Regions from separate parts of the Allobosea spartocytisi genome, predicted to be linked through region 1. Evidence: predicted binding sites of a transcription regulator. Region 1 holds the regulator's gene; each other region holds the start of a gene.

Region 1 (9,902 bases):
TTTCCGCTCGAGCTTCGACGAATGGCTGTTCCGCGATCCGGCGAGCGGCGAGCGCTTCAGCCGCACGGTCGCCGGGAACTTCCTGGCCAATAGCGGCGCCACCCTGCGCAATCTCTGCCTGCGCGGCATGGGGCTGGCGCGGCTCGGCCGGTTCCATGTCGAGCCGGATCTCGCCGCGGGCCGGCTCGTGCCGGTGCTGGAGGCCTATGATGCGGATGACCGCGAGCTGATCCACGCCGTCTTCGCCGGCCACGAGCATATGGCGGGGCGCATCCGCGCCTTCGTCGATTTTCTCGCCGAGCGGATGCGGGAGCCTCAGGCGGTTTCCGGCTCGCCGCCCTTGGCGAGATAGCGCTCGACCGAGACGACGACCTTGTCGTCGAGCGGGCCGATCGCCGCCTCGTCCTTGTCCTTGTAGGGGATCGCCCGCAGGACATGGCGGATGGCGTTGAGCCGCGCCCGCAGCTTGTCGTTGCTGCGCACGACGACCCAGGGCGCGTCTTTCGTCGAGGTGCGGCCGAGCATCTCGTCGAAGGCGCGGGAATAGTCGTCGAAGCGCGGGATCGCCTCGAAGTCGATCGGCGAGAGCTTCCAGCGCTTGAGCGGATCGTGCCAGCGGGCATGCAGGCGCATCATCTGCATCTCGCGGCCGATGGTCAGGAAGAGCTTGACGATGCGGATGCCGCCGCGCGTCAGCATGCCCTCGAAGACGGGGGCCTCGCGCAGGAAGCTCTCGGTCTGCTCCGGCGTGCAGAAGCCCATGACGCGCTCGACCCCGGCGCGGTTGTACCAGGAGCGGTCGAAGAAGACGATCTCGCCGGCCGTCGGCATCTCGGCGGCGTAGCGCTGGAAGTACCACTGCCCCTTCTCGGTGTCCGAGGGCTTGGGCAGGGCGACGATGCGGGCCTGGCGCGGATTGAGATGCTGGGTGAAGCGGGCGATGGTGCCGCCCTTGCCGGCGCCGTCGCGGCCCTCGAAGACGACGACGATGCGCTCGCCATGCTTCTGGGCCCAGCGCGTCAGCTTCTGCAATTCGATCTGCAGCGGCTCCAATTCGCGGTTGTAGCGCTTGCGCTTCATCCGCTTGCCATAGGGATAGTCGCCGCTGTGATAGGCGGCGTCGACGATCGCTTCCGGCAAGGTATCGGCCTCGATGTCGAAGCCCTTGGCCTTGCCGGGCTTGCGGGCCTTGCCGGTACTCTTGGACTTGTCCGGCTTGGGCGGCCGCTTCTCCTTCGGGGTCGATTGCGTCGCCGGCAGCTGGATCAGGTTTTCGATCTCGGCGCCTGAGAATTTCTTCGCCATCGTTTCTGTCTCCTTGCCGGGACGAGCCCGTTTCTTCCCCGGTGGAGCCTAGCCGGCTACCGCGCCGAAGGGAATTGACGCCCTCTGCCGTTCCGCGCAGGAAGAGCCGAGCCGGCAACGGCCGGCAGCTTCGGACGTTCCATGATCGACACCGCCGTTTTCCCCATCGCCGCCGCGCGCGGCTTCGTCGAGGCGCTCGGCACCGCCGTCGTGCTGCTCGACGAGCTCGGCGTCGCGCAGGCGCTGAGCCCGGCGATGCGCGCGCTGATCCCGGGGCTCGAGACCGGCAAGCTCCTGGCGCTGGTGCTGCGCGACCCCGACCTGATCGAGGCGATCGAGGCGGTGGCGCTGGATGGCGGGCGCAAGACGATCGAGCTCGTCGAGCGCGTTCCGGTGGAGCGGACCTTCCGCATCCACATCGCCGCGCTTGCCGGGCGGGCCGAACGCCGTCCGACGCTCCTGACCTTCGAGGATCTGAGCGAGCAGCGCGTCATCGAGCGCATGCGCGTCGATTTCGTCGCCAATGCCAGCCATGAATTGCGCACGCCGCTGGCTTCGCTGCTCGGCTTCGTCGAGACGCTGCAGGGGCCGGCGCGCAACGACGAGAAGGCCCGCGAACGCTTCCTCGGCATCATGCGCGAGCAGGGCCTGCGCATGGCGCGGCTCGTCGACGACCTGCTCTCGCTGTCGCGGATCGAGCAGCGCGCCCATGTCGCGCCAGACGCGCCGGTGGATCTCGCCGGCATCGCGCGCGAGATCGTCGATTCCCTCACGCTGCTGGCGCGCGAGCGCGAGGTCACCCTCAAGCTGAAGGCGCCGTCCGAACCGCTGCAGGTGCCGGGGGACCGGGACGAGTTGCTGCGGCTGATGGAGAACCTGGTCGAGAACGCGATCAAATACGGCAAGCGCGGCGGCGAGGTCGCGATCGCGGTCGAGATCCACGATGGGGAGGCCAGCGTCTGCGTTCGCGACGACGGGCCGGGCATCGCGCCCGAGCATCTTCCGCGCCTGACCGAGCGCTTCTACCGTGTCGATACGGCGGCCAGCCGCGAGGCCGGCGGCACGGGGCTGGGCCTCGCCATCGTCAAGCACATCGTGCTGCGCCATCGCGGCCGGCTGACCATCGAGAGCAAGCCGGGGCAGGGCGCTGCCTTCAAGGCGATCCTGCCCCGCTACGGAACGGGCCGCAGCGCGGCCTGAGCCCTGACAATCCGGAGCGGCCTGAGCCTTTGTGACAGTTTTCATGACGGAATGTCATGTGGCTGTCATACTGAGGGTGTTCTGACGAGGTCGCTGCAAACAGCGACCCAGAGAGGACATCTCAATGCGCAAGATTCTCGTTCTCGCGGCCGTTGCCGCCGGGATCGCCGGTTCCGCCCAGGCTGCCGACATCACCGGCGCCGGCGCGACCTTCCCCTTCCCGATCTATTCGAAATGGGCCGAGGCCTATCAGAAGGAAGCCGGCGTCGGCCTGAACTATCAGTCGATCGGCTCGGGTGGCGGCATCCGCCAGATCAAGGCGAAGACCGTCGCCTTCGGTGCGACCGATGCTCCCCTCAAGGGCGAGGAGCTCTCCAAGGACGGCCTGATCCAGTTCCCGACCGTGATGGGCGGCGTCGTTCCGGCCGTGAACATCGCCGGCATCGAGCCGGGCAAGCTCAAGCTCTCGGGCGAAATCGTCGCCGGGATCTATCTCGGCGAGATCAAGAAGTGGAACGACCCGAAGATCGTCGCGCTCAACGGCGATCTGAAGCTCCCCGATGCCAACATCAACCCGGTCTACCGTTCGGACGGCTCGGGCACGACCTTCGTCTTCACCGACTACCTCTCCAAGGTTTCGGCCGAATGGAAGACCAAGATCGGCAACAACACCGCCGTGCAGTGGCCGGTCGGCATCGGCGGCAAGGGCAATGAGGGCGTTTCCGCTTCGGTGAAGCAGGTCGCGAACTCGATCGGCTATGTCGAGTACGCCTATGCCAAGCAGAACAAGCTCTCCTACGCCCTGGTGAAGAATGCCGACGGCAACTTCCCGATGCCGACGATCGAGGCCTTCCAGGCCGCGGCCGCCAATGCCGACTGGAAAGAGCAGCCGGGCTTCGGCATCTCGCTCAACAACCAGAAGGGCAAGGATGCCTGGCCGATCACCTCGGCGACCTTCATCCTGGTTCATGCCAAGCCGGAAAGCCCGGCCGACGTGCAGGCCGCGCTGAAGTTCTTCGACTGGGCCTACAAGAGCGGCGACAAGCTGGCGAGCGATCTCGACTACGTGCCGCTCCCGGCCAACGTCAAGGACGAGGTCCGCGCCGCCTGGAAGGGCGTGACCGACAACTCCGGCAAGCCGATCTTCTGATCGCAGCCTGACCGACAGGGCGAGGCGGGTTATCCCGCCTTGCCCGACCACGCTCAGCCTTCATCCTGAGGAGCCGCCGGTCGCGGCACCGGAGGCTCCTCAGGATGAGGGCTGAGGCCGATCGAGCCGGACCGGCTCGAGCAGCCTCGGCGACATTATCGGAGCCTCGCGGAATGACCGCCGTAACCGACATGAAAAGCATTCCCCCGGCACCGGTGATCCGGAAGACGCCGAAGGCGACCTTCGATCTCGTCTTCCGCAATGCGAGCTTTCTCGCCGCGCTGCTGGTGCTGGTGCTGCTCGCCGGCATCATGCTCTCGATGATCGTCGGCGGCTGGCCGGCCTTCCGCGAATTCGGCCTCGGCTTCATCACCTCCAGCGTCTGGGATACGCAGAACGAGCAGTACGGCGCCTGGCCGGCGATCGTCGGCACGCTCTCGACGGCGCTGATCGCGCTCGTCATCGGCGTGCCGCTCTCGCTCGGCATCGCCGTGTTCCTGACGCAGCTCGCCCCGCCCTGGTTCAAGCGGCCGGTCGCGACCGCGATCGAGCTGCTCGCCGCCGTGCCTTCGATCATCTACGGCATGTGGGGGCTGTTCGTCTTCGCGCCGCTCTTCGCGGCCTATGTCCAGATCCCGCTCTCGAATATCGTCGAGGGCATCCCGATCGTCGGCACGGTGCTCTATTCGCGCTCGCCCTCGGGCCTCGGCATCTTCACCGCGGGCATCATCCTCGCCTTCATGATCGTGCCCTTCATCGCCTCGATCACCCGCGACATGCTGGAGCAGATCCCCTCGGTGCTGCGCGAGAGCGCCTATGGAATTGGGGCGACCACCTGGGAAGTCGTGCGCCATGTGCTGGTGCCGCAGGCTGGCGTCTCGATCATCGGCGCGATCATGCTCGGGCTCGGCCGTGCGCTCGGCGAGACGATGGCGGTGACCTTCGTGGTCGGCAACGCCAACCGGCTCTCGGCCTCGATCCTCGACCCCGGCTCGACCATCGCCTCGCGCATCGCCAACGAGTTCAACGAGGCGATGGGCCTGCAGCTCAATTCGCTGATCGCGCTGGGCTGCATCCTGTTCTTCGTCACCTTCGTCGTCCTCGTCATCGCGCGGCTGCTGGTCGCCCGGGTCAAGAAATTCTGAGGTCTGGGTCAGATGAGCATGTCCACCTCTTCCGCACCGGCCGCATCGCACATCGCCTGGGGGCGCGTGCGCCAGTCGCGCCGCACCGCCGACCGCGCGATGAAGGTCATCGCCACCGGCTTCACCTTCTGCGCCATCTTCGTGCTGTTCTGGATTCTCGGCATGCTGCTGGTGAAGGGCATCGGCGGGCTCTCGCTCGCGACCTTCACCCATGTCACGCCCGGGCCGGGCTCCGAGGGCGGCGGCCTCGCCAACGCCATCGTCGGCTCGATCGTGCTGACCTTCCTGGGCATTGCGGTGGCGACGCCGATCGGCGTGCTCGCCGGCACCTGGCTGGCGGAATACGGCCGCGGCTCCAAGCTCGCCAACATCATCCGCTTCATCAACGACATCCTGCTTTCGGCGCCGTCGATCTTGATCGGCCTGTTCGTCTACGTCATCCTGGTCGAGCCCTTCCGCGGCTATTCCGGCTGGGCCGGCGGCGTCGCGCTCGGCATCATCGCGATCCCGGTCATCGTGCGCACCACCGAGGACATGCTCAGCCTCGTGCCCGGCCCGCTGCGCGAGGCAGGCTCGGCGCTCGGCGCGCCGCCTTCCGTCGTCATCACCAGCGTGACCTGGCGCGCGGCGAAGGCCGGCATGGTCACTGGCATCCTGCTGGCACTCGCCCGCATCGCCGGCGAGACGGCGCCGCTGATCTTCACGGCGCTGAACAACAATTTCTGGTTCTCGCCCAATCTCGTCGGCGGCGTTTCCAACCTGCCGGTCACGATCTACCAGTTCGCCTCCGCCCCTTACGAGAACTGGCAGCAACTCGCCTGGGCTGGTTCGCTGATCATCACGATCTCGATCCTGCTGCTCTCGATCATCGCCCGGCGCGTCGTCGCCGGCGGCAAATAAGACTTGAATCCAGCCCGGTCGCGCCCGACCTTGAGGACCATGTCGATGCTTTCGACCCTTGAACTCTCCCCGCAGTCGCTCGATGCCGAGGCTCCCGTCCGGATCGCGGTGAAAAACCTCGATTTCTACTACGGCGAGCACAAGGCGCTGAAGAACATCAATCTCGACTTCCGTGACCGCCATGTCACGGCGCTGATCGGGCCTTCGGGCTGCGGCAAGTCGACCCTGCTGCGCATCTTCAACCGGATCTACTCGCTCTATCCGGAGCAGAAGGCGACCGGCGAGATCATGCTCGACGGGCGCAACATCATCTCCAACGACGTCGATGTGAACGAGCTGCGCTCGCGCGTCGGCATGGTGTTCCAGAAGCCGACGCCCTTCCCGATGTCGATCTACGACAACGTCGCCTTCGGCATCCGCCTCTACGAGAAGCCGCCGAAGTCGGAGCTCGACGACCGCGTCGAGGGCGCACTGCGCCGCGCCGCGCTCTGGGACGAGGTCAAGGACAAGCTGAAGAGCTCCGGCATGGGCCTCTCCGGCGGCCAGCAGCAGCGCCTGTGCATCGCGCGCACCATCGCGCAGAAGCCGGAAGTGATCCTGTTCGACGAGCCGACCTCGGCGCTCGATCCGATCTCGACCGGCAAGATCGAGGACCTGCTGGAGCAGCTCAAGAGCGACTTCACCATCGCCATCGTGACGCACAACATGCAGCAGGCGGCGCGCATCTCGCAGTACACGGCCTTCATGTATCTCGGCGAGGTCATCGAGTTCGCGCCGACCAACACGATCTTCATGAACCCGGCGAAGAAGCAGACGCAGGATTACGTCACCGGCCGGTTCGGCTGAGCGGCGACGGAGGAGGAACCCCATGACCGACCACATCGTCCGCTCCTACGACGCCGATCTCGAAGGCCTTCGCCGCAGCCTCGCCGAAATGGGCGGGATGGCCGAGCGCATGCTCGGCGATGCGACCGTGGCGCTGGTGCGCCGCGACACCACGCTGGCCCAGAAGATCATCTCCGCCGATCAGCGCCTCGACAATCTCCAGCGCGAGGTCGAGGAGAAGGCGGTGCTGACCATCGCCCGGCGCCAGCCGCTGGCCAACGATCTGCGCGAGCTGATCTCCGCCATCCGCATCGCGGCGGATGTCGAGCGTGTCGGCGATCTCGCCAAGAACATCGCCAAGCGCGCCGTCGCCATCTCCGGGCAGTTCCAGCCGCCGCACCGCGCCGTGGTCGGGCTGGAGCACATCAGCCGCCTCGTTCAGGCGCAGCTCAAGGATGTGCTCGACGCTTATGCCGCCGGCAACGAGCAGAAGGCGCTCGAGGTCTGGCGCCGCGACGACGAGATCGACGCGCTCTACACCTCGCTGTTCCGCGAGCTCCTGACCTATATGATGGAAGATCCGCGCAACATCACCTTCTGCACGCATCTTCTGTTCTGCGCCAAGAACATCGAGCGCATCGGCGACCACACCACCAACATCGCCGAGACGATCCACTATCTCATCACCGGTGACTCGCTCGACGCGAACCGGCCGAAGCTCGACACGACCAATATCGAGGTCGAGGCGATCACGGGTAGCTGAGGCTAAGGAATCATGGCGGCACGCATCCTGATCGTCGAGGACGAAGAGCCTCTCACCCTGCTGCTGCGCTACAACCTCGAAGCCGAGGGCTTCGAGGTCGACAGCGTGGCGCGGGGGGACGACGCCGAACTGCATCTGCGCGACCACACGCCCGATCTGGTGCTGCTGGACTGGATGCTGCCGGGCCTTTCCGGCATCGAACTCTGCCGCCGGCTGCGCTCGCGGCGCGACACCGAGCGGGTGCCGATCATCATGTTGACGGCGCGCGGCGAGGAGACCGAGCGGGTGCGCGGGCTCGCGACCGGCGCCGACGACTATGTCGTGAAGCCGTTCTCCCTGCCGGAGCTGACGGCGCGCATCCAGGCGCTGCTGCGCCGGGCGAAGCCCGGCCATGTCGCGGGCCTGCTGCAGGCGGGCGACCTCGAGCTCGACCGCACCACGCGGCGCGTCCGCCGCGCCGGCAGCGAGCTGCATCTGGGGCCGACCGAGTTCCGCCTGCTCGAATTCCTGATGCAGGCACCGGGCCGCGTCTATTCCCGCGCCCAGCTCCTCGACGCCGTCTGGGGCCGGGACGTCTATATCGACGAGCGCACCGTCGACGTGCATGTCGGGCGCCTGCGCAAGGCGATCACCCCTGCCGACGCCAAGGATCCGCTCAGGACCGTGCGCGGCGCGGGCTATGCCTTCGACGAGACGTTCGCCAGAAGCTGACTGCCGCCGGAGCTGACACGCGAGCCGAGCCCCGGCTCGCAGCGCCCGTGCTTCAGGTGTCGGGGCCGCCCTCGATATCGGCGGCCCAGGCCAGGGCGGCTTCGCGCTCGGCCGGCGGGAAGGTACGGATCTCGACGAAGGGGACTACCGGGGCGAAGAGCCGCGCGACGCGATCGAGCCAGCCCTTCTCGACGATGATCGCCTCCTTGGGGAAGCGCCTGAGTTCCCAGAGCTTGCCGAAGCTGTAGCGCGCGTCCTTCCAGGCCGCGGCGAAGGTCATGTCGTCGAAGGCGGTGATATCGGCGAGGATCGCGACCTTCTCGTGCCGGCTCAGCCGGTCTTCGACATCGGCGGCGACGCGCTCGATATCGGCCGGCTCGATGGTGCCGCTGAGCGCGATGGCGAGAACATGGTCGGGAGCCGGAAGAATGGTGATCATGGCGGCCTCCTCCTGTGCCGATGTCAACGCATGGCCGGCCGGGAGGTTGCGGGCGCTCAGGCTGCTCGCGTCGCCGCGTCGAAAGCCGCGGCCTCCGTCCTCAGCCAGGCGATGAAGGCGTCGAGGCCGGGGCGCGAGGGCTGGTCCAGGCGGCGGGTCAGCCAGCAGCCGGTGACGCTGGTGAAGCCGATATCGAGCGGGTTGACCAGCGCGCCCGAAGCCAGTTCCTCGGCGACATAGCAGCGTGGCGCCAGCGCGACGCCGAGCCCCGCGACCGCGGCGCGGATGATGACGGAGTAATAGCCGTAGCGGACGGTATGGGCCGGCACCGCGCCGCGCAGGCCATGCGCCTCGGTGAACTCGGCCCAGAAGGCCGGCATCTGGTAATGCTGCAGCAGCGTCATCTTCTGGATGTCGGCGGCGCGGCGGAAACCGCTCATGCGCTCCAGCAATTCGGGCGCGGCGACGAGGGCGACATCGCGGCCGAACAGATAATGCGCCTCCTTGCCGGGCCAGGGCGGGGTGCCGTGGTTGATCTCGATGTCCGGCTCTTCCGTCTCGTTTTCGCTGACATAGTTGGTGAACTGGACGTCGACGCCGGGATGGGCCTCGGCGAAGACGGGGAAGCGCTCCATCAGCCAGCGCTCGCCGGCGATGGCGACCATGTGCAACCGGATCGGCCGGGCGATGGCGACGCGCTCGGCCAGGCGCATCGCACCGCGTTCCATCTGCTCCAGGGCGGCTTCGGCATAGGGCAGGTAGATCGCGCCGGCCTCGGTCAGCTTGAGGCCGACCGGATTGCGCTCGAACAGCACCGTGCCGAGATGGTGCTCGAGCGACAGGATCTGCTTGGAGACCGCGCTCTGCGTCAGGTTGACGACGCCGGCGGCGCGGGCGGTCGAGCCCAGTCGCGCGACGGTGACGAAGGCGCGCATGGCGGTGGAGGAGGGCGGGGGCCGCAAGGCCATGGGTATTCCGTTTTGGACTAGGCTACCGGAGATCGTTTCGTTTGCTGGCTGCCGGGTCAAGAGGTCATTCTTACGCTTGGGGAGGAGGGGCTCGCATGAATTTGACAATCTGCCCGTGCTGCGGTGGTTTCCGCGGACCAACGGCTTCGCGGTCGATGGCGCTTTCGAGAGCCGCCGGCAAGCCCGTCCGGGAGTGCCGTCGATGAGCCATGCCGTCACCTCGCCGGTCGCCAGCCGCGATCTGGCCGCGATCGCGCGACTCAGGATCGTGCCGCGTCGCTTCTATGGGCGCTGGGTCGCGGCGGCGCTCATCATCGCTGTCCTCGCCTGGATTATCGCCGCCTTCGTCAAGGGCGACATCGCCTGGCCGGTGGTCGGGCAGTTCTTCACCGCGCCCGCGATCCTCTCCGGTCTCGGCAACACGCTGATCATGACGGTCTGCGCGATGACGCTGGGCATCGTGCTCGGCGTGATCTTCGCGATCATGTACATGTCG
Region 2 (9,902 bases), on a different contig from region 1:
TCACCACCACCTGCTGCTGGCCGACGATCTCGTCGACCGCAATGCCGACATTGTTGCCGCGTTCGGTCTCGGCGATGATCACGATGTTCTCGTTGGTCGTGCCGGTCGAGCCCATCACCGCGCCGAGCCGGTACAGCGGCGTGACCTCGCCGCGCCAGCGCAGCACCTCCTGGCCGAAGGGCAGCTTCTCGATCGGCGTCGAGGCGAGATGCTGCGTCTCGATCACCGAGGCGATCGGGATGACGTAGCGGTCGTCGCCGCAGCGGATCACCATGCCTTCGAGCACGGCGAGCGTGAGCGGCAAGGCCAGCGTGAACTTGCAGCCTCGGCCGGGCTCGGAATCGACGCTGATGCGCCCGCCGAGCGACTCGACGTTGCGGCGCACCACATCCATGCCGACGCCGCGGCCGGAGATGTCGCTGACCGCTTCCGCCGTCGACAGGCCAGCGGCGAAGATCAGCTGGTCGATCTCCTCCGGAGCGAGCTTCTCGTCGGCTCCCACGAGGCCGCGCGAGCGCGCCTTGGCGAGCAGGCGGTCACGGCCGATCCCGCGCCCGTCATCGGTGACGGAGATCACGATGCGCCCGGCGCGATGTTCGGCGATCAGCCTGATCGTTCCTTCGCGCGGCTTGCCGGCCTCCACGCGCTCGTCCGGCGTCTCCAGCCCGTGATCCATCGAGTTGCGGATCATATGGGTCAGCGGGTCGGCGAGCTCCTCGATGATCGTCTTGTCGACCTCGGTGTTCTCGCCTTCGAGCACGAGGCGCACTTCCTTGCCGAGCGTCTGAGCGAGCTCACGTACGAGGCGCGGCATGCGCTGGAACACCGCCTTCACCGGCTGGGCGCGCACGGCCATGACGTGATCCTGCAATTCGCGCGTCTGGCGCGACAGGGTCAGGATGCCTTCGGCCGTCTTGGCGTAGACGTCATAGGGCAGCGAGCGCACGCATTCGACCAGCATCGACTGGGTGATGACGATCTCGCCGACGAGGTTCATCAGCTTGTCGATGCGGTCGAGATCGACACGCACGCTGACCGCCTGGCGCTGGCGCGCCGCGGCCTGGTCGTTGGCCGGCGCGCGCGGCGCGGCGCGGACCGCGGGAACGGTTTCGGCGACGGGAGCGGGAGCCGCGACCGGCACGGGAACCGGAGCGGGCTGGATGTCGGGTTGCCCCGCCATGTCCGGCGCGGGGCCGAGCTTCGCCAGGATCGCCGAAAGATCGGCGGCCACCGAGGTCGGGACTTCGGGCTCTGGAGCAGCGGCAACCGGCGCCGGCTCGGCGGCGGGAGTTGCATCGGACAGCTCGATCTCGAATTCCTCGTTGGCGAGGCTGAAATCGAAACGCCCGTGCAGTTCCTCGATCGAAAGTTCGGTTCGCAGGTCGACGTCGAAGCGCAGCCAGCAATCGGTGACGTCGAGCGTCTCCAGCGGCGGCACCTTACTCAGGTCGCAGCGGATCGCCACGATGTCATCGGCCGGCAGCGAGCCCAGCACCACGCGCGGCTCGATGACACGGCGGAAGAGATCGGTTTCGGGTGCGATGCGCAGCCGCACGTCGCGGCCGGGCTTGGCCGCGGATGCGAGCGCCATCCGAGCCGCAACGGGTTCGTCATCGTCCCAGCCATCGTCATTGGCTTTGGCCGGCGCCGCGACGGTCTTCGCCTCGACCATGGCGAGCAGGTTGCCGAGAGCGGCCAGGCCCGGAGGCGCCTCATCAGCAGCGGGAGCAGGCGAAGTTGCTGGAAGCGCGGCAGCGGGCGTGGCCGCCGCCGGCGCAGCCACCGCTGGCGCCGCCTGTGCACGCGGCTCCTGGCCAACCTGCTCCAGAGCGGCGAGAAGATCGGGCCGTTCGGTCGCGGGTTCGTCGTTCCGCGCAGCCGAAACCAGATCGGCGACCGCGTCCGAGCAGCGCAGGAAGAGCGTGAAGGGCGCATCCTCGATCGCGACGCGGCCCGACCTCAGATGGTCGAGCGAAGCCTCGAAGACATGGGCGAAACCGACGAGCTCGGTGCAGCCGAAGGCCCCCGCCCCGCCCTTGATCGAGTGGATGGCGCGAAAGGCCGCGTTGACGTCCTCCGGATCGCTGGAGCCCTCGTCCAGCGCCTGGAGCTTCTGCTCCAGCGCCCCGAGGAGCTCGTCGCATTCCTGGAAGAAGGTCTGCTTGAGTTCTGCCAACGGATCCATCGGCCGCCCTTCAGTTCTGGTAGCGGGCGACGAGGCCGAGCAGGGTGTTGGGTTCGAAGGGCTTGACCATCCAGGCGCTGGCGCCGGCGCGGCGCCCCTCGGCCTTGATCTCGGCGCCGTTCTCGGTGGTCAGCACGATGATCGGCGTGTTCTGCCCCAGGGGCCGCGAGCGGCAGGCGCGCGTGAACTCGATGCCGTCCATCACAGGCATGTTGAGGTCGGTGATGACAAGATCCGGCTTGAACTGCTCGAACTTCGTCAGGCCGTCCTCGCCGTTCTCGGCCTCCGCGACCTCGTGCCCGGCATTGCGCAAGGTCAGGGTGAGCAGGGCAAGCAGCGTCTTCGTATCGTCGATGGCCAGGATCTTCATGCCTGTCACTCCAGAACGAGGGGGCTTCGAGCGGCATCGAAGCCGATCGCCCGCAAGGATTCGCGGCATTCGGAGGAAGCCGCCTTGAGCGTCACCGAAAGCCCTCGCGCGACGGCGCTGACGGCAGCGGAATGGAGGAGCTGGATCCAGAGACTCGGCAGCGGGCCGGCTCCGGCGCATTCGACGGAGACGCTTTCGTTCTGCTCAAGCGCCACCAGGAGCTGGTTGCGAAAGGCAGCCGCCTCGGAGCGTCCGAGGAAGGGCGGGAGCGAAACGGTGATGACCATGAAGGCGCGACCCTGGATAATGCCCGCAAGCATCGCGCCGGACTGGTAAAAATTTCGCTAAACCACGCCGCCAGCGTCAATCATTCGGGCATTTCGGCGGCAGGGTGTGTGTTCATCAGAACATGTTGTTGCTGATGGCGCGCGGCACCAGCGTCACCACGCCAGCTGTCTCCCGGTATTTGCGCGGTATGTTGATGATGCCGGAAAGATGGACCCATAGATTGTTCGGCGAAATCGGCTTGATGATGATCTCATGCGCGCCGAGCTTCGCCGCCTGGACGACCGAGCGCTTGTCGGCGCGCTCCATCATCACCAGCACGGGTGCCTTGGCGAAGGGCGAGGTCTTCTGCGAGCGGATCGCCGACAGGCATTTCGGCCCGCCATTATCCGGCAGATCCCAGTCGAGAATGACGATGTTCGGCTGCTTCTGGATGAAGATCGCCGCCGCCGAAGGCAGGTCGGCGGCCTCGAAGATGCGGTGAAGCTGCGCCTGATACAGCATCGTGCGGATGATCCGCCGGTAATGCGGACTGGCGTCGATCAGCAGCACGGAGAGGTTTGGAAAGGATGGCGCGATGTGCATGGCGCTGACTCGGAACTCGCTCACTCAACTCGACTGGCCGGAATCGCGGCAGCGCTAGACCTTCAACCCGATGCGGAAGCCGCCCCAGTGCCGGCCTTTCACCATGATCGGCACCGACAGATCCTCCATCACCAGGAACTCCCCGCCGCCCATGTCCCGCCGGTAGCTCTGAAGCAGGAAGGGCTTGCGGTTGCGTGCCGCCGCCAGCCCGGTGCGATCGTCGAAGATGCGGCGGTTGCGGCAATTGGCGTTGTTCCACACCGGGTCGCTGCCCTGTGGTTGCGCATATTTGCGGTTATGCGTCGGCAGGAAGCCGTTGCGATCGACGGCCGCGCAGAAGACGATGCGGTCGTTGGACGCCAGGAGCTTCTCCTGCAGCGGCGGCAGCAGCCGGTCCGTCAATGCGACGAAACGGGTCAGGTATTGCTGCGGGTCCGAGCCCGGTATCGGCGTATAGGATTCATCGAACAGATCGGCGAGGCCGAACTCGCCGCGCGCGAGCCCCTGCTCGAACAGGGTCGCGATGCTGCCGGCCGTCTCGACGGCGGCCGCGATCAGCTCCGACTGCGCAGTCCGCACGCCCGAGGCCGCGATCGAGCCGAGGATGCCTTCGCTGATCGCCACCAGAGCGTCGGTGCGCTGCGCCGCCCGCTCGAGATTCTCCGTCGATCGGTCGACGCCCGCCACCAGAGCGGCAAGGTCCTGTCCGGCTTTGGTGCAGGCAGCCGCGTTCTCCCGCGTCGGCTGCGAAATCGCCTCGATCTCCCCGATGAGCTGGACTACGGAGCGGCCGAAGCTGTCGAGCTCGCCGATCTGCGACGAGATCGTCCGGCTGCCGTCAATGGCGCGCCGCGCCGTCTGCGCATTGTCCTCGCTGCGCCGGGCCAGCCCATCGACCGCGCGCACCAGCATGTCGAGCTGGCGGGCGCTGGCGGCGGTCGCCTCGCGCGTCTGCTCGGCCAGCGCCTTCACCGCGGCCGCGATGACCGCAAAGCCCCTGCCAGCCTCGCCGCTGCGCGCCGCCTCGACACCGGCATTGATCGCCAGCAGCTGGATCTCGCGGGTGATCGCCTGGATCGCGTCGCTGGAGGCGCGCGCCTTATGCGCGTCGGTCACCGCCTGCGCCAGCGCCTGCGACATCGACTGCGCCTCGTCCGAAAGCGTCTCGATGTCGGTCTGGGCCGCGTTCAGCCCGAGCTTGACCGAGCCGGTGACGCGCTCGAGCCCGCTGCGCACGGCGGAAGCCGCGGCCTGGGCGCCCTCCGCCGCCTGCTGGATCGCGTTGTTGGCATGCGAAACCTGATCGACCGCGCCGACGACACGGCGCAGGCCGCTCGTCTGCCCGTCGAGCTGGCGGCTGACATCGACGATGCGCCCCGCGACATCGGTGATCTCGGCGCCCAGCTTGCCGAAGCGCTCCGCGATCTCGCGGACGGCCCGCGCCGCGCCGGTTTCGACCGGCACGGCCTCGCCGGCCGGCAGGGTCGCGGCCGGCGCGGATGCCGCCGGGGCGGGCTCCTGCGGTAGTGCTACGACCTTGAGAGCCTGTGCCTGCATGACGGCGCGCTTCCCGGCTGGATTCCTTCCGGAACGTAGCCAAACGCGGTAAACTGGCGGTTAAGGGCCCCCACCCGCCGCCGATACCGCTAGCCGAGTGCCCTGTAGGATGGCAGCATGCGCGCGCCGCGGCGATGCGGCCTCTGCGGAAGGGCACGGCGGATGACGCAGGAACACCTTCCGTTCCCGCGCGTCACCTCAAGAACAGCCCGACACGACGAGGATCGGAATCCCAACGTCCCCACGACCGCAACCCCTCTGGAGAGACGCCATCATGACCGCAGCCTTCACGATTTCGCGCCGCAGCCTGTTCGCCCTGAGCGCCGGTGTAGCTCTCGTCGCTTCCGCCCCGAAGGTCTGGGCGCAGGCCGCCGCGCCGGCGGCTCCCGCGGGCCCCTTCTCGCTGCCGAAGCGCCCTTACGAGGCCAACGCCCTCGAACCCCATATCGACGCGGCGACCATGGACATCCACTACAACCGCCACCACGCAGCCTATGTCGCGGCCCTGAACGGCGCCGCGAAGGACAATGGCGTCATCGCCAAGGCCACGGTCGGCGAGTTGCTGGCCGATCTCAACCAATTGCCGGAGAGCCTGCGCACGCTGGTCCGCAACAATGGCGGCGGCCATGCCAACCACATGATGTTCTGGGAGGTGATCGGGCCGAATGCCGGCGGCGCGCCGGGCGGCGAGGTCGCGGCCGCGATCACGCGCGACCTCGGCGGCTTCGACAAGTTCAAGGCTGATTTCGAGGCGGCAGGCCTGCGCGTCTTCGGCTCGGGCTGGGTCTTCGTCACGGTCGACAAGGCCGGCAAGCTCAGCCTGCTGCCGCGGCCCAACCAGGACAGCCCCGTCATGGACAAGCAGATGGTGCTGTTCGGCAACGACGTCTGGGAGCACGCCTATTACCTGAAGTACCAGAACCGCCGCGTCGACTACCTCAAGGCATGGTGGAACGTGGTGAACTGGGCGAAGATCGAGGAGCGCTATGCCGCCGCCAAGGCAGGCAAGCTCGCGATCTGACGGTCCGCAGCCGCGCCGTCATTCTCGGGCGAAGCGAAGCGCAGACCCGAGAATCTCCTGCCAAAGATGCTCGGGTCAAGCCCGAGCATGACGGCGCGAGCGTGCCGCCCGCGCCTAATGCCCCACCTTCGTCCCGCCGCCTTCGCTGATCCGAGGCAGGAACCAGGCGAGCAGACCCACAAGCGGAATGAAGGAGCACAGCTTGTAGACCATCTCGATGCCGAGATGGTCGGCGAACTCGCCCAGCAGTGCCGCCGCAAGGCCGCCGAGGCCGAAGGACAGCCCGTAGAAGAAGCCGCCGACGAGCCCGACCCGCCCCGGCAGCAATTCCAGCGCATAGATCAGGATGGCCGCGAAGGCGCTCGACATGATGATGTTGATGATCACCGTCAGCACGCCGGTCCAGAACAGGTCGGCATAGGGCAGGATCAGCGTGAAGGGGAGCGCGCCCAGGATCGAGAACCAGATGATCTTGTTGCGGCCGATGCGGTCGCCGAGCATGCCGCCGCCCACTGCACCAACCGCCGAGGAGGCGAGGAACAGGAACAGCATCTCCTGCGAATGCTGGATCGAGATGCCGAACTTGCCCATCAGGTAGAAGGTGTAGAACGAGCTGAAGCTCGCCGAATAAGCGTTCTTCGAGAACAGCAGCACGATCAGGATGAAGATCGCGAAAGCCACCGAGCCTTTGCCCGGCCGCGCCGCGACAACCTTGGCCGCCGGCTTCGGCGGCCGCGCCCGGTCGAGCCTTGCATAGCTCGCCGCGGTCCAGACCATCAGCATCATCGCGACGAGCGCCGCGACCGAGAACCAGGCGAGGCTCCCCTGCCCGCGCGGCACGATGACGAAGGCCGCGAGCAGCGGCCCGAGCGCCCCGCCCGTCTGGCCGCCGAGCTGGAAGATGCCCTGCGCCAGCCCGTGCTGGCCGCCCGAGGCGTTGCGCGCCATGCGGGTCGCCTCGGGATGGAAGATCGAGGAGCCGATGCCGACGCAGGCCGCCGAAAGCAGCAGGAAGCCGTAGCTGCCGGCATAGGCCAGCCCGATCAGCCCCGACAGCGTGAAGCCCATGCCGACCACCATCGAATAGGGCATCGGATGCTTGTCGGTGTAGAGCCCGACCGCCGGCTGCAGCAGCGAGGCCGAGACCTGGAAGGTCAGCGTAATCAGGCCGATCTGCCCGAAATCCAGCCGGTAGGAATCCTTGATGATCGGATAGATCGCCGGAATCAGCGACTGGATCATGTCGTTGAGCAGATGCGTAAAGCTGAGAGCGATCAGCACGGGCATCATGGCGCGCTGTGCTGTCGAAACCTGGACCGCGGCTGTCATCGGGTTATCGAACGATTCTGAGGTTAGGAAGCTGGCTTACGGTTCCTAGTAGACGATCGCCCCCCTTGCGACAATTTGCGCGCCCCATCGGTGGGAGGGTGGCGGCCATGCACCCGGCACGCGCCTTGCTCCGATGGAGCTGGCCCTGTCGGCCTCGTCGAGGCGCAACAAAGAAACGTAATAATATAACAAATAAAGGTATTCCGAACGGTAATCGTATTGTCATTCGAGCTGCCTAAGCACGGCTCGCCCTTTTTGACCTGACGCGATGGCGGAGATACCTATGCAGGCGCAACGATTGCTGATGATGACGATGGCGGGTGCGCTCGCCGCGGCCATGCCCGCGACGGCCCAGACCATCTACCCGATCAACCGCGCCGAGATCCTCGAAGGTTCGCATTTCGACTTCAAGGTCGAGTTCCCCAACGCCCCGGCCTCCGCCGACGTCAATGTGACGATCAACGGCAAGCCCGCCGCCGAAATCTTCGGCCGGCCGACGAATTTCATCCAGAGCGAGGAAGGCCAGAAGCATTCGGCGCTGTGGCTGCGCGGCGCCAGCCTCCCGGCCGGCAGCTACACGGTCGAGGCGACGCAGGGCACCAGCAAGTCCACGGTGAAGTGGGAGGTCTTCGCGACCGCCCAGCCGCGCCGCGCCAAGAACGTCATCCTCTTCATCGGCGACGGAATGTCGGTTGCCAACCGCACCGCCGCGCGCATCCTGGCGAAGGGCTGGGAAGAAGGCCGCTACAATGGCGAGCTCGCGATGGACGACATGCCGAACATGGCGCTGATCTCGACCTCCGGCACCGATTCCATCGTGACCGACAGCGCCAATGCGGCCCATGCCTACACCACCGGCCACAAGTCCTGTGTCAACGCGCTCGGCGTCTACTGCGCCAAGAACGCGCTGACGCTCGACCACCCCAAGGTCGAGACCATCGCCGAGCTGGCCAAGCGTCGCACCGGCATGGCCGTGGGCGTCGTTACCAATTCCGAGATCGAGGACGCGACCCCGGCCTCGATGGTCGCGCATACCCGTCGCCGCTCCGACTACAACGACATCGTCAAGATGTTCTACGACGTGAAGCCGGACGTGATCATGGGCGGCGGTTCGCCCAACTTCCTCGCCAAGACGACGCCGGGCTCGAAGCGCACCGACGGCGAGGACTTCATCGCGAAGTTCAAGGAGGCCGGCTACACCCTCGCCACCACCAAGGCCGAGATGAACGCGGCCGCCGCCGGCGGAACCAAGAAGCTGCTCGGCCTCTACAATACCGGCAATATCGACGGCGCCTTCGACCTGCGCCTCGCCAAGAAGGGCACGCTCTCCAAGTTCCCGGATCAGCCCGATGTCGTCGAGCAGACCAAGGCCGCCATCGACATGCTGAAGGGCAATCCCGAAGGCTTCCTGCTGATGGTCGAATCCGCCCGCATCGACAAGTACAGCCACTCGCTCGACTGGGAGCGCTCGGTCTTCGACACGATCATGCTCGACAACGCCGTCAAGGTCGCCAAGGACTTCGCCGGCGACCGCAACGACACGCTGATCATCGTCGTGCCGGACCACGCCCACCCGATCTCGATCATCGGCACCTATGACGACGACCGCCCGGGCCAGCTCCTGCGCGACAAGCTCGGCGTCTACGCCGACTCCGTGCCGCCGAACTACGGCCCGGTCGATGCCGAGGGCTATCCCACCAAGGTCGACACCTCGCGCCGCCTCGCGGTGGTCTACGGCTCCTACCCCGACACCTGCGACACCGGCCGCCCCGCCATGGACGGCGAGCGCGTCCCGGCCGTGAAGGGTCCGGACGGCAAGACCAACATCGCCAACGAGAAGGACTGCTCCGGCCCGCTCGCAGCTCGCAAGACCGGCAACCTGCCCTTCGACGCCAATAGCGGCGTGCACTCCGCCGACGACGTCATCCTGACGGCGATGGGCCCGGGCGCGGAGAAATTCCGCGGCCACAAGCCGAACACCTACGTCTTCCGCGTGATGGCGGAAGCGCTGGCGCTCGGCGGCAAGTAAGCCGCGAGGCGCAAGACCGCACACCGACGTGGTACGGTCCCGAGGGCCGTACCACCTTAGCCAGACGAGGTCGCGATGCAGCGCATCCTCCCCCTCCCGTCGTTCTCCCGCCGCGAAGCCCTGCTCGGCCTCGCGGCGGCAAGCCTTTGCGGGCAGGCGCACGCCGCCACGGAGGCCGAGGCGATCGCCTTCGACGGGCTCTACAAATCCTTCGGGGTGCTGGGCTTCCAGTTTTCCGATCGCGTCACGGCGCTGCGTGGCCACGCCGTGCGCATGCTCGGCTACATGGCCCCGCCGCTGAAGGCGGAAAGCCATTTCTTCGTGCTGACGCGCGAACCGTTGGCGATCTGCCCCTTCTGCCAGTCGGATGCCGACTGGCCGGTCGACATCGTCGTGGTGTTCATGAAGGCCGAGACGCCGATGGTCAGCGCCGGACGCAAGGTCGCGGTCACCGGCCGGCTCGAGATCGGCTCCGCCACCGACGCCGAAACCGGCTTCGTCAGCCAGATCAGGATCGTGGATGCCGGCTTCACCCTCGCCT
Region 3 (9,902 bases), on a different contig from region 1:
TATCACGAGGTCGGCGGCGAGGCGACCTGCGAGCTGATCAACCGCAACATGACGCCCAGGCTGATCGGCCGCGACCCGCTCGAAACCGAGGCGATCTGGCAGGAATTCTTCCACTATCTGCGCGGCGTCGGCCGCAAGGGGCTGATGTATTGCGCCCTCAGCGCCGTCGACATCGCGCTCTGGGATCTCAAGGGCAAGATCGTCGATCTGCCCGTCTACAAGCTGCTCGGCGGGGACCGGACCAAGGTGCCGGTCTATGCCAGCGGCGGCTGGACCTCCTATTCCGACGACCAGCTCGTTGACGAGATCAAGGGCATGGTCGCGCGCGGCTTCACGACCGTGAAGTTCAAGGTCGGCTTCGACGGCGGCCGCAATCCCAGGCGCGATGCCGAGCGCGTCCGCAAGGTCCGCGAAGCGGTCGGCCCCGACATCAACCTCATGGTCGACGCGAATAATTCCTTCGATGCGGCAACGGCGGTGCAGCTCGCCAACCGCATTCGCGAATACGATATCTTCCTGTTCGAGGAGCCGGTCTTCGCCGACGACATTCCCGGGCTCGCCCGCTTCAAGCGCGGCACCGACATCCCGCTGGCGACGGGCGAGCACGAATACACCAAGTTCGGCGTCAGGGACCTGCTCATGCACGACGCTGCGGACATCGTGCAGGTCGATGGAGCGCGGGCCGGCGGCTATACCGAGATGCTGAAATGCGCCGCCCTGACCCAGGCCTGGAACGTCAAATTCGCCCCCCATGCCATGGAAAATCTCCATCTGCATCTCGTCGCGGCCGTGCCGAACGCGCTCTTCCTCGAGCGCCTTCTGATGTTCGAGGACATCACCGCACAGGTCTTCGACGGCGCGCCGCTGCCGATCGACGGCCATATGCATGTGCCGGACCTGCCGGGCCTGGGCCTCAAGCTCAACATGGATTTCATCCGGGAGCGGGACGAAACCTCCCCGGCGAGCCATGCTTGAGCAGGATCAGGGTCTCGGATCGTTCAGCGGGTTGGTGAGGATCGCACCCCACGCTCGTAGAGAGCCTGGTTGAACAAGCCGTCCAGGGCCGGTGCCTGAGAGAAATCGCCGAGCTCGACCTGATAGGCGAGCAGCGCCTCGGTCGCCTTGCGGATCTGGGCGGGGTCGTTGACGAAGCTCACGGCCGGCGAGACGAGCGCCTTGGCGATCGTCGATTCCGCGACCAGGTCGCCGCCAAGCACGGCCAGCACGAACGGGGCGACCTTGGCCGGCTCCTTGCGAATCCGTTCGGTCGCTTGATGGAAAAGCCCGACGAAGCGTTCCGCCACCTCCGGGCGATTTTTGACGAGGGCGCCCGAGGCGGCAACGACGACGCCGGGAATGTTCGGGAACATGTCCGGGGAGTTGACGATGCGCTTGATGCGCGGATCGCGTTCGGAAACCAGCGTCGCCGAGGGTTCGAGCAGCGTGCCGCCGTCGATGGCGCCGGTCAGCATCGCCTGCTGAACGACCTCGATGCCCATATTGACGATCTCGACATCGGACCGCTCGACCTTGCCGATTGTCCAGAGCCAATGGTGAAGCGCGACCGTCGGCACGCCGCCCGGCGGAAGCGTGCCGAGCTTGGCCTTGCGGCCCGTTGCGGCGCGGAACGCCGCGAAGGCCTTCGCGGGATCGTCGGCGTTCTCGGCAAAAGCCTTGGCGAGGGCAGGGCCGGCCACGAAGGCCGTACCGCCGACCGCCGCGGCTGCGATCACGGATGCGTCGAGGCCGCGGGAGCGGGCGACCGCAACCGGCGCGACGCCGATGACCAGGATATCGATCGTGCCGGACGCAAAGGCTTGGATCGCATTCGGGCCGGAATCGAACTTGGTGAGCTTGAGCTCGAGGCCGGCATCGCGCGCCGATCCGTCGCCGGCGAGGACGAACAGGGCGCTCGCCCCGATGACCGGCACGTAGCCGATGCGCAGCGCCATGCTCTGGGCGAGGCCCGGCCGGATCCCGGCGACGGAGCCGGCCGCCAGCGCAAGCAGGGTTCTACGATCGATCATCTCGGGCTCCGCCTCCGCGCGACCTCACATAAGAGCGCGCATCGGCGTTATGTCACCGGATGGGAGGTGATTGCTTCCAAATCGCGGGGCTGCGGGAGAACGAAAACAGCGCGTGAGCGTGCGATACGGAAACGGGCTTCCCGCCGGAGGCTCCGCTCAGGCGGAGCGCTTCACCGGCTCGGCCGGGTCGAACTGGCTCTGAACCGGGTCGAGGCCCAGCCGGTCGCGCAGCGTCCCGTCGCCATATTCGCTTCGGAACAGCCCGCGCCTGCGCAGCAGCGGCACGACCTCGCTCGCAAAGATGTCGAATTGCGTCGGCAGGATCGGCGGCATGACGTTGAAGCCGTCGGCCGCACCGGACACGAACCAGTCCTCGATGATATCCGCGATCTGCTCCGGCGTCCCGGTCGCGGTGAAGTGGCCGCGCGCGCCGGCGAGGCTGTGCAGCAGGCCGCGCAATGTCGGCCGCTCGCGCGCGACGAGTGCGGTGATCGACTGCGCCCGGCTGCGCGAAGCCTGGACCTGCGACGGATCGGGAAAATCCTCCACCGACAGAACGTCGTCGAGCTTGAGATGCGAGAAGTCATGGCCGCCGAAGCGGCTCGACAGCCTGGCGAGCCCGACGCTCGGATGGGAGAGCTCATTCAGCTCTTCCCAGACCCGTTTCGCCTCTGCCTCGGTCGAGCCGATCGCGGCACTGAGGCCGGGCAGGATGACGATCTGGTCCGGGCCCCGCCCCAATGCCCGCGCCTGGGTCTTGATGTCGGCATAGAATTCGATCGCGCTGTCCTTGGTGAGATGCGCGGTGAAGATCGCCTCGGCATAGCGCGCGGCGAAGGCGCGGCCGTCCTTCGACGCGCCGGCCTGAACGAAGACCGGGCGGCCTTGCGGCGAGCGCGGGATGTTGAGCGCCCCTGCCACGCTGAAATGGCTGCCGCGATGCGCGGCGCGCCGGACGCGATCGGGGCGGGCATAGGTGCCGCTGTCGCGGTCGTCGACGATGGCGTCCCTCGCCCAGCTGTCCCAGAGCTTGGAGACGGCCTCGACGAAGTCGTGGGCGCGTGCATAGCGCTGGTCGATGCCGACCTGAGCCTCCTGGCCGAAATTGACGGCGGCGCCCGGCGCCCAGGAGGTCACGATGTTCCAGCCGATCCGGCCACCGCTGAGATGGTCCAGCGAGGCGAACTGGCGGGCGAGGTTGTAGGGCTCGTTATAAGTGGTCGATGCCGTGGCGATCAGCCCGATCTGGCTTGTCAACGCCGCAAGAGCCCCGAGCAGCGTGACCGGCTCCAGCTCCCCGCGCGCGGCATGGGCGAGCTCGTCGCCGAGCGCGAGCTGATCGGCGAAGAAGATCGAGTCGAGCTTCGCCGCCTCTGCCGCAAGAGCGAGATCCCGGTAGTAGGAGAGATCGCTCAACGCCTTCGTCGTCGAGGCGGGGTGGCGCCAGGCCGTTTCGTGGTGGCCGCGGCCGTTGATGAAGAGGTTGAGGTGAAGTTCGCGTGCCATGGCGGATCGATCCTGTCGGATGTGGGTCACTAGACGGCATCGGAGACGCCGAGCGCCGCGAGCAGATCGCCGCGCAAGGCTTCGAAATGAGGGGCTTTGAGGCGCGGATGCGCCAGGGCAACCGGGCGGTCGACGACGATGCGGCCGGCCTCCATGACCAGGACGCGGTCGGCGAGCTTGATCGCCTCGTCGACATCATGCGTGACCAGCAGGACCGTCGGCCGGTGCTGGCGGATCAGGCGGAAGAGCAATTCATGCATCCTGATCCGCGTCAGGGCATCGAGTGCGCCGAAGGGCTCGTCGGCCAGCAGCAGGCGCGGCTGACGCACCAGAGAACGCGCCAGTGCCACCCGCTGCTGTTCGCCGCCGGAGAGCGCATTCGGCCAGGCGTCCTCGCGCCCGCCGAGCCCGACATCGGCAAGCGCGGCGCGGCCGCGCTCGTCCGCATCCGACCTGCGCAGGCCGAAGACGACGTTCTGCAGCGCGTTCTTCCAGGGCAGCAGCCGGGAGTCCTGAAACAGGACCGAGCGATCCTGCGGCACGCTGATCCGGCCTTCGCCGTCGACGCCGTCGTCGAGACCCGCCAGGGCGCGCAGCAATGTGCTCTTGCCCGAGCCGCTCTTGCCGATCAGCGCGACGAACTCACCCGGTGCGAAGTCGAGCGAAACCTCGTTCAGCACGGTCCGGCCGGAGAAGCGGCGCGTGACGCCGCGCAGGCTGACGGCGGCAGGCGCAGGGCCCCGCGGCAGGTGGAGCGGATGGGCCGAGGCGTTCATGACGCCAGCGCCTTGCGATAGGACAGCGCCCGGCGCTCCCAGAACCTGACCGCGAAATCCGAGCCGAGGCCGAGGATGGCATAGATCGCAAGGCCGACGACGATGACATCGGTCTGGCCGTAGTCGCGGGCGCGGTTCATCAGATAGCCGATGCCCTCGGTGGTGTTGATCTGCTCGAGCACGACGAGCGCCGTCCAGCAGGTGGTGACGGCGAGCCTCAGGCCGGTGAAGAAGCCGGGCAGGGCGCCGGGCAGCGCGACCTCGCGCAGGAAGGCGCCGCGGGACAACCCGACGCTGCGGGCAAGCTCGACATGGCGGATATCGATGCCCGTGAGCGCAGCATGGGTGTTGATGTAGATTGGCACGAGCACGCTGGAGGCGATCAGCGCGACCTTCATCGCCTCGCCGATGCCGAGCCAGAGAATGGCGAGCGGGATCAGCGCCAGCGTCGGCACGGCCCGCTTGATCTGGACGAGCCCGTCGAGCGAGGCTTCGCCGATGCGGCTGAGACCGGCGGCGAGCGCCATCCCAAGACCGAGCGCGACGCCGATGCCGAGGCCGAGATAGGCCCGCTGGGCCGAGGCGAGGAAATGGTCGGCCAGCGTGCCGTTGCTCAGGAGCTCGATGCCGGTCAGGACGGCCGTCGACGGCGCCGCCAGGAATTTCGGCGAGAGCCAGCCGATCCTCGAGGCGAGTTCCCAGATCGCGACCAATGCAACCGGCCCGAACAGGATGCCGCCCCGCGGCAGGCGCGACGGCGCCAGTTGCGGCGGCCGCGCTGCTTGCGTTCCGACAGGATGCCTTTCGGTTTCCGCGCTGGGCTGGAAGCCGGTGGCATAGGTGATGAGACTCATGGCGTCCATCCGTCTCGGCCAGGGTGTCAGTTGGTCTTGGCGGCGATGATCTCGTCGAAGCGCAGGTCGAATTCCTCGCGCGCATCGAGTCGCTTCGGCAGGTCGCCGGCCTCGTGGATCACGTCGATCAGCGATTGCTGCTTCGCGATCAGGCTGGCCAGCAGCGGAAACTGGAACTCGCCTTCCGACTCGACGATCTTGCGGGCATCGGCCGGTTTCAGGTTCTGGCGCTTGACGTAGTAGGCCTCGACCCAGGCATCGACGTTCTGGTGCGACCAGCGGCTGGCATCGATCCAGCCGGCGACGAATTCGCGGATCGCTGCCGCCTTGGCCGGGTCGTCCAGCGCCTTCTGACTGGCGTAGAGATAGGTCAGGCTCCTGGGCAGCCGGTCGTTCTGCGCCTTCGGCAACGCGCTGGCGCCGCGATCGGCAAAGTCGGCGAGATAGCGCGAGAAATGCGGCTCGTTGAGCGCCGCGACATCGACCTGGCCGGTCCTGACCGCATCGGGGAAGTCGGCAGCCCGAAGCGGCACGAGCTTGACGTCCTTGCGCGTCAGACCGGCGAGCTTGAGCGCATTCAGCACGAAGGGCTGGCGTCCGGTGCCCTCGCCATAGGCGATGCTCTTGCCCTTCAGCTCCTCCAGGCTGTCGATCTTCAGGCCGGGACGCACGGCCAGGAAGTAATCGGTCTCGGAGGAGACGCGCGCGGCGATGATCGGGATCTTCTCGCCGGCGGCATGCGCCTGGATCGGCGGCGTGTTGCCGACGGTGGCGAGGTCGAGCGCGCCGGCCCGGAAGGCTTCGAGGATCGCCGGACCGCCGAGGAAATTGGCATAGGTTACGTTGCTCGAGAGCTTCGCCTGCACGCCCGAGGCGCGGATCAGCGTCTGCAGCGCCTCGTTCTGATCGGCCGCCACCAGCTTCGTCCCGGCGGGGATCTGCTGGGGAAGCGCCCCCTGAGCCGCTGCGTCGCGAGCGGCAGAGGGAATGAACGGCAGCAGCAGCGACACCTTCAGCACCGCGCGGCGGCTCGCTTCGAAGTGCTTGGAGTGCCCCGTCGTGCCGGCCATGGTCGTCACCTTCTGCAAATTCACGGTCGTCGGCGACCAGCGCCGGACTCCCCAAATCTTGCAAAAGGATCGTTTGTTAAGTCAAACGAATGTTCTTTTTAAGATACAACGCAAAGACGAAGAACCTTCCAACTCCGTGATGCCTTCCAGGAAGGAATGCCTCGTTCAGCCTGATGCTGGGTCTGCGGGCGGACGCCACCATGATGCGCGCGGCCCATCGCATGGGTTCGCCCTATGAATGGGCCTCGTAGCAATGACCTGACCGCCATGTCGGTCATGGAGGTGGCCGAACGGGCGGAGGCGAGCGAGGGCAGCGTGATCTCGCTCTGCCGCCAGCTCGGCGCGCGCGGCTTCCAGCAGGTCAAGATCGCATTGGCGCGCGATCTCGTGCAGCCGGTGCAGTTCATCCACGAGGATCTCGCCCGCGCGGACGACACCGGGACGGTGATCGAGAAGGTCTTCCGCAGCGATCTGCAGGCGCTGCACGACACCATGAAGGTGCTCGACAGGGGGGCGATGGAGCGCGCTGTTGCGGGCGATCCGCAAGGCGCGCCGCGTCGAGCTCTACGGCATCGGCAGCGCCGCCCCGATCGCGGAGGACGCCAATTACCGGCTCCTGCGCGTCGGCGTCGAATCCAAGGTCGTGGTCGATTCGCATGTGCAGGCGATCAGTGCCTCGCTGACCGGCCCCGATGTCGCGACGATCACGATCTCGCATTCGGGCTCGACGCACGAGACCGTCACCGCGACCAGGCTCGCGCGAGAAGCCGGGGCGATGACGATCTGCATCACCAATTTCGGCAAATCGCCGCTGCTCGCCTATGCCGACATCGTCCTCAACACCATGGCGCGCGAGACCCAGTTCCGCACCGAGGCGATGACGAGCCGCATCGCCCAGCTCGCCATCATCGACGCCCTGATCGCCTGCCTGTCGCTGGCCGATTATGACAAGGCCGTCGCGACGATCGGCAAGACCTTCGACGTGCTCTCGACCAAGCGGTTCTAGCCTTCCGGATCGGTCCTGCGGCAAACTGTTCTGTCGGCATCGAGACGCCCATCCTGGAAACTCGTTCTCCGGCCCGCGGGGCGCCCGCCCGCCGCGGCTTCGGCCGGAGCGGCAGTCGCCGAATTGTCGTAAAACTCACCCAATGCTGCGGGTTCATGCTCAGCGGAGCCGGTATGGACTATTTCAGGCGCTTCACCTTCCTGTTCGCAACGCCGAACTTCGATGCCGAGGATCTCGAAGGGATCCGCTTCCATCAGATCGTCGAGGAGATCGAGCGATCGGGCTTCGAGGTCGTCAAGGCGCGAAAGCTCGAAGATGCCGAGATCGCGGTCCAGACCGATGCCGCCATCGGCTGCATGGTGGTCGACTGGGGCAAGAAGGGGCTGGAGGGCAAGACGGCCGCGCTGATCAACCTGATGCGCCGGCGCGGCCTCGACTTCCCCATCATCCTGCTGATCCGCCGCAAGCGCTTCGAGGACGTGCCGGTCGAGGTGCTCGACTTCATCGACGGCTATATCTTCCTTTCGGAGGAGACCCCGCCCTTCATCGCCAAGAGCCTGATCAGCCGGCTGAAGCAATATGCCGACACGCTGAAGACGCCGTTTTTCGGCGCCCTCGTCGACTATGCCGAAGAGGGAAACCATCTCTGGACCTGTCCGGGCCATAATGGCGGCGTGTTCTACAGCCGCAGCCCGATCGGCCGGGTGTTCATGGAACATCTCGGCGAGGCGGTCTTCCGCGACGATCTCGACAATTCCGTGCTCGATCTCGGCGACCTCCTGACCCACGAAGGTCCGGCACTCAAGGCGCAGAAGGAGGCGGCCCAGATCTTCGGGGCGGAGAAGACCTACTTCGTCCTCAACGGCACCTCGACCTCGAACAAGGTCGCGCTCGCCGCGCTGGTCACCGATGGCGACCTCGTCCTGTTCGACCGCAACAACCACAAGGCTGCCCATCACGGCGCGCTGCTGATCGCCGGCGGCATTCCGGTCTACATCCCCACAGTGCGCAATGCCTGGGGGCTGATCGGCCCGATGCGCTGGGAGAGCTTCGACGAGGAGGCGCTGCGCGAGCGCATCTGCACCAATCCGCTGGTCAAGGACCCGGATGCCTGGAAGAAGCCGCGCCCGTTCCGCGTCGCCGTGGTCGAGCAATGCACCTATGACGGCACGATCCACAGCGCGCAGATGATCCTCGATAAGATCGGGCATCTCTGCGAGTACATCCTCTTCGACGAGGCTTGGGCCGGCTTCATGAAGTTCCACCCGCTCTATGCCGGTCGCTTCGCCATGGGGCTTACGGGGCTGGGGCCGGAGTCGCCCGGCATCATCGCGACGCAATCGACCCACAAGCAGCTCGCGAGCTTCAGCCAGGCCTCGCAGATCCATATCAAGGACAGGCACATCAAGGGCCAGAAGCGTCGGGTCGAGCATCGACGCTTCAATGAGAGCTTCATGCAATACGCCTCGACCTCGCCCTTCTATCCGCTGTTCGCCTCGCTCGATGTCGGTGCGCAGATGATGAAGGGCCGCTCCGGCGAGGTGCTTTGGGACGATACGATCCGGCTCGGCATCGAGCTGCGCAAGAAGATCCGGGCCGTGCGACGCGAATTCGAGGAGAAGGAGGTCCGGCCCGAGCGGCGCTGGTTCTTCGAGCCCTTCGTGCCGGACCGGGTCAGCATCGCCGATGCCGCGCGCGAGGGGGCTGTCCACGACGTCGCCTGGGAGATGGTCTCTACCGACCAGCTCGCCAGCAACCCTGCCTATTGGCAGCTCGCGGCGGATGCGAGCTGGCACGGCTTCACGCAGATGGAGCCGGGCTTCGCGATGACGGACCCCAACAAGCTGACCTTGCTGACCCCCGGCTTCGACCGCGAGACCGGCGCCTATGCCGAGCATGGCATCCCCGCGCCGATCGTCGCGCAGTTCCTGCGCGAGAATCGGATCGTCGCCGAGAAGAACGATCTGAACTCGCTGCTTTTCCTGCTCACGCCCGGCGTCGAGGCCAGCAAGGCCGGCACGCTGATCAGCGGGCTCGTCGCCTTCAAGAAGCTGCATGACGACAACGCCCTGCTGGAAGACGCGATTCCGGAATTCTACCGGCGCCGGCCCGGCCGCTATGGCGGCGTGCGGCTGCGCGATCTCTGCGGCGATATGCATCGCTTCTTCCGCGACCATGACGTCAGCGGGCTGCAGAGCCGACAGTTCTCGCCCGAGCACCTGCCGGAGATGGCGATGTCACCGCATGACGCGGCGCGCTGCCTGACGCGCAACGATGTCGACTATCTGCCCATCGACGCCATCGCCGGGCGGATCGCGACGACGCCCTTCGTCGTCTACCCGCCCGGCATCGCCACCATCGTGCCGGGCGAGCGGCTGACCGAGCGGGCCAAGCCGATGATCGATTATCTCAAGATGTTCGAAGCCTGCTTCAATGCCTTCCCCGGCTTCGAGGTCGAGATCCAGGGCATCTACCGCGAGGTCGATGCCGCCGGGCAGGTGCGGCTCCATACCTATGTCGTCAGCGAGCAGGCGCAGGGCTGAGGATCGCGACGATTCATGGAAACCGACCGCCCCGTCATCATCCGCCCCTCGCGCGACGACGATGTCGAGCCCATGCTGGCGATTTATCGCCGGCATATCCGCCACGGCATCGAGGCCGGT

Evidence for each region. The regulator PhoB, encoded in region 1, activates phosphate uptake and scavenging genes when phosphate is short. The targets are predictions, from matches to a motif close to TGTCATNNANCTGTCAT.
Region 2: a site for PhoB is predicted at 7,542-7,558, ahead of IED13_RS08590 (alkaline phosphatase). Genes of this name have one in related genera too.
Region 3: a site for PhoB is predicted at 7,353-7,369, ahead of IED13_RS00510 (Orn/Lys/Arg family decarboxylase). Genes of this name have one in related genera too.

Annotation. Positions count from the first base shown of each region.
Region 1 is NZ_JACXWY010000015.1:52,783-62,684, reverse strand. Features, by position in the region: gene IED13_RS20510 (LysR family transcriptional regulator) at 1-352, shown strand, start outside; gene ppk2 (polyphosphate kinase 2) at 316-1,305, opposite strand; gene IED13_RS20500 (ATP-binding protein) at 1,447-2,505, shown strand; gene pstS (phosphate ABC transporter substrate-binding protein PstS) at 2,630-3,655, shown strand; gene pstC (phosphate ABC transporter permease subunit PstC) at 3,829-4,800, shown strand; gene pstA (phosphate ABC transporter permease PstA) at 4,819-5,700, shown strand; gene pstB (phosphate ABC transporter ATP-binding protein PstB) at 5,740-6,546, shown strand; gene phoU (phosphate signaling complex protein PhoU) at 6,569-7,288, shown strand; gene phoB (phosphate regulon transcriptional regulator PhoB) at 7,301-7,999, shown strand; gene IED13_RS20465 (SpoIIAA family protein) at 8,052-8,438, opposite strand; gene IED13_RS20460 (LysR substrate-binding domain-containing protein) at 8,495-9,406, opposite strand; gene IED13_RS20455 (amino acid ABC transporter permease) at 9,609-9,902, shown strand, end outside.
Region 2 is NZ_JACXWY010000004.1:219,217-229,118, reverse strand. Features, by position in the region: gene IED13_RS08625 (chemotaxis protein CheA) at 1-2,185, opposite strand, end outside; gene IED13_RS08620 (response regulator) at 2,196-2,555, opposite strand; gene IED13_RS08615 (STAS domain-containing protein) at 2,561-2,875, opposite strand; gene IED13_RS08610 (response regulator) at 2,958-3,425, opposite strand; gene IED13_RS08605 (methyl-accepting chemotaxis protein) at 3,480-4,982, opposite strand; gene IED13_RS08600 (superoxide dismutase) at 5,257-6,003, shown strand; gene IED13_RS08595 (MFS transporter) at 6,118-7,332, opposite strand; gene IED13_RS08590 (alkaline phosphatase) at 7,616-9,361, shown strand; gene IED13_RS08585 (hypothetical protein) at 9,437-9,902, shown strand, end outside; gene IED13_RS08580 (ABC transporter ATP-binding protein) at 9,882-9,902, shown strand, end outside.
Region 3 is NZ_JACXWY010000001.1:116,213-126,114, reverse strand. Features, by position in the region: gene IED13_RS00545 (mandelate racemase/muconate lactonizing enzyme family protein) at 1-975, shown strand, start outside; gene IED13_RS00540 (ABC transporter substrate-binding protein) at 999-2,027, opposite strand; gene IED13_RS00535 (LLM class flavin-dependent oxidoreductase) at 2,184-3,533, opposite strand; gene IED13_RS00530 (ABC transporter ATP-binding protein) at 3,563-4,309, opposite strand; gene IED13_RS00525 (ABC transporter permease) at 4,306-5,163, opposite strand; gene IED13_RS00520 (ABC transporter substrate-binding protein) at 5,190-6,233, opposite strand; partial or broken gene IED13_RS29300 (hypothetical protein) at 6,468-6,563, shown strand; gene IED13_RS28500 (MurR/RpiR family transcriptional regulator) at 6,763-7,239, shown strand; gene IED13_RS00510 (Orn/Lys/Arg family decarboxylase) at 7,413-9,782, shown strand; gene IED13_RS00505 (GNAT family N-acetyltransferase) at 9,798-9,902, shown strand, end outside.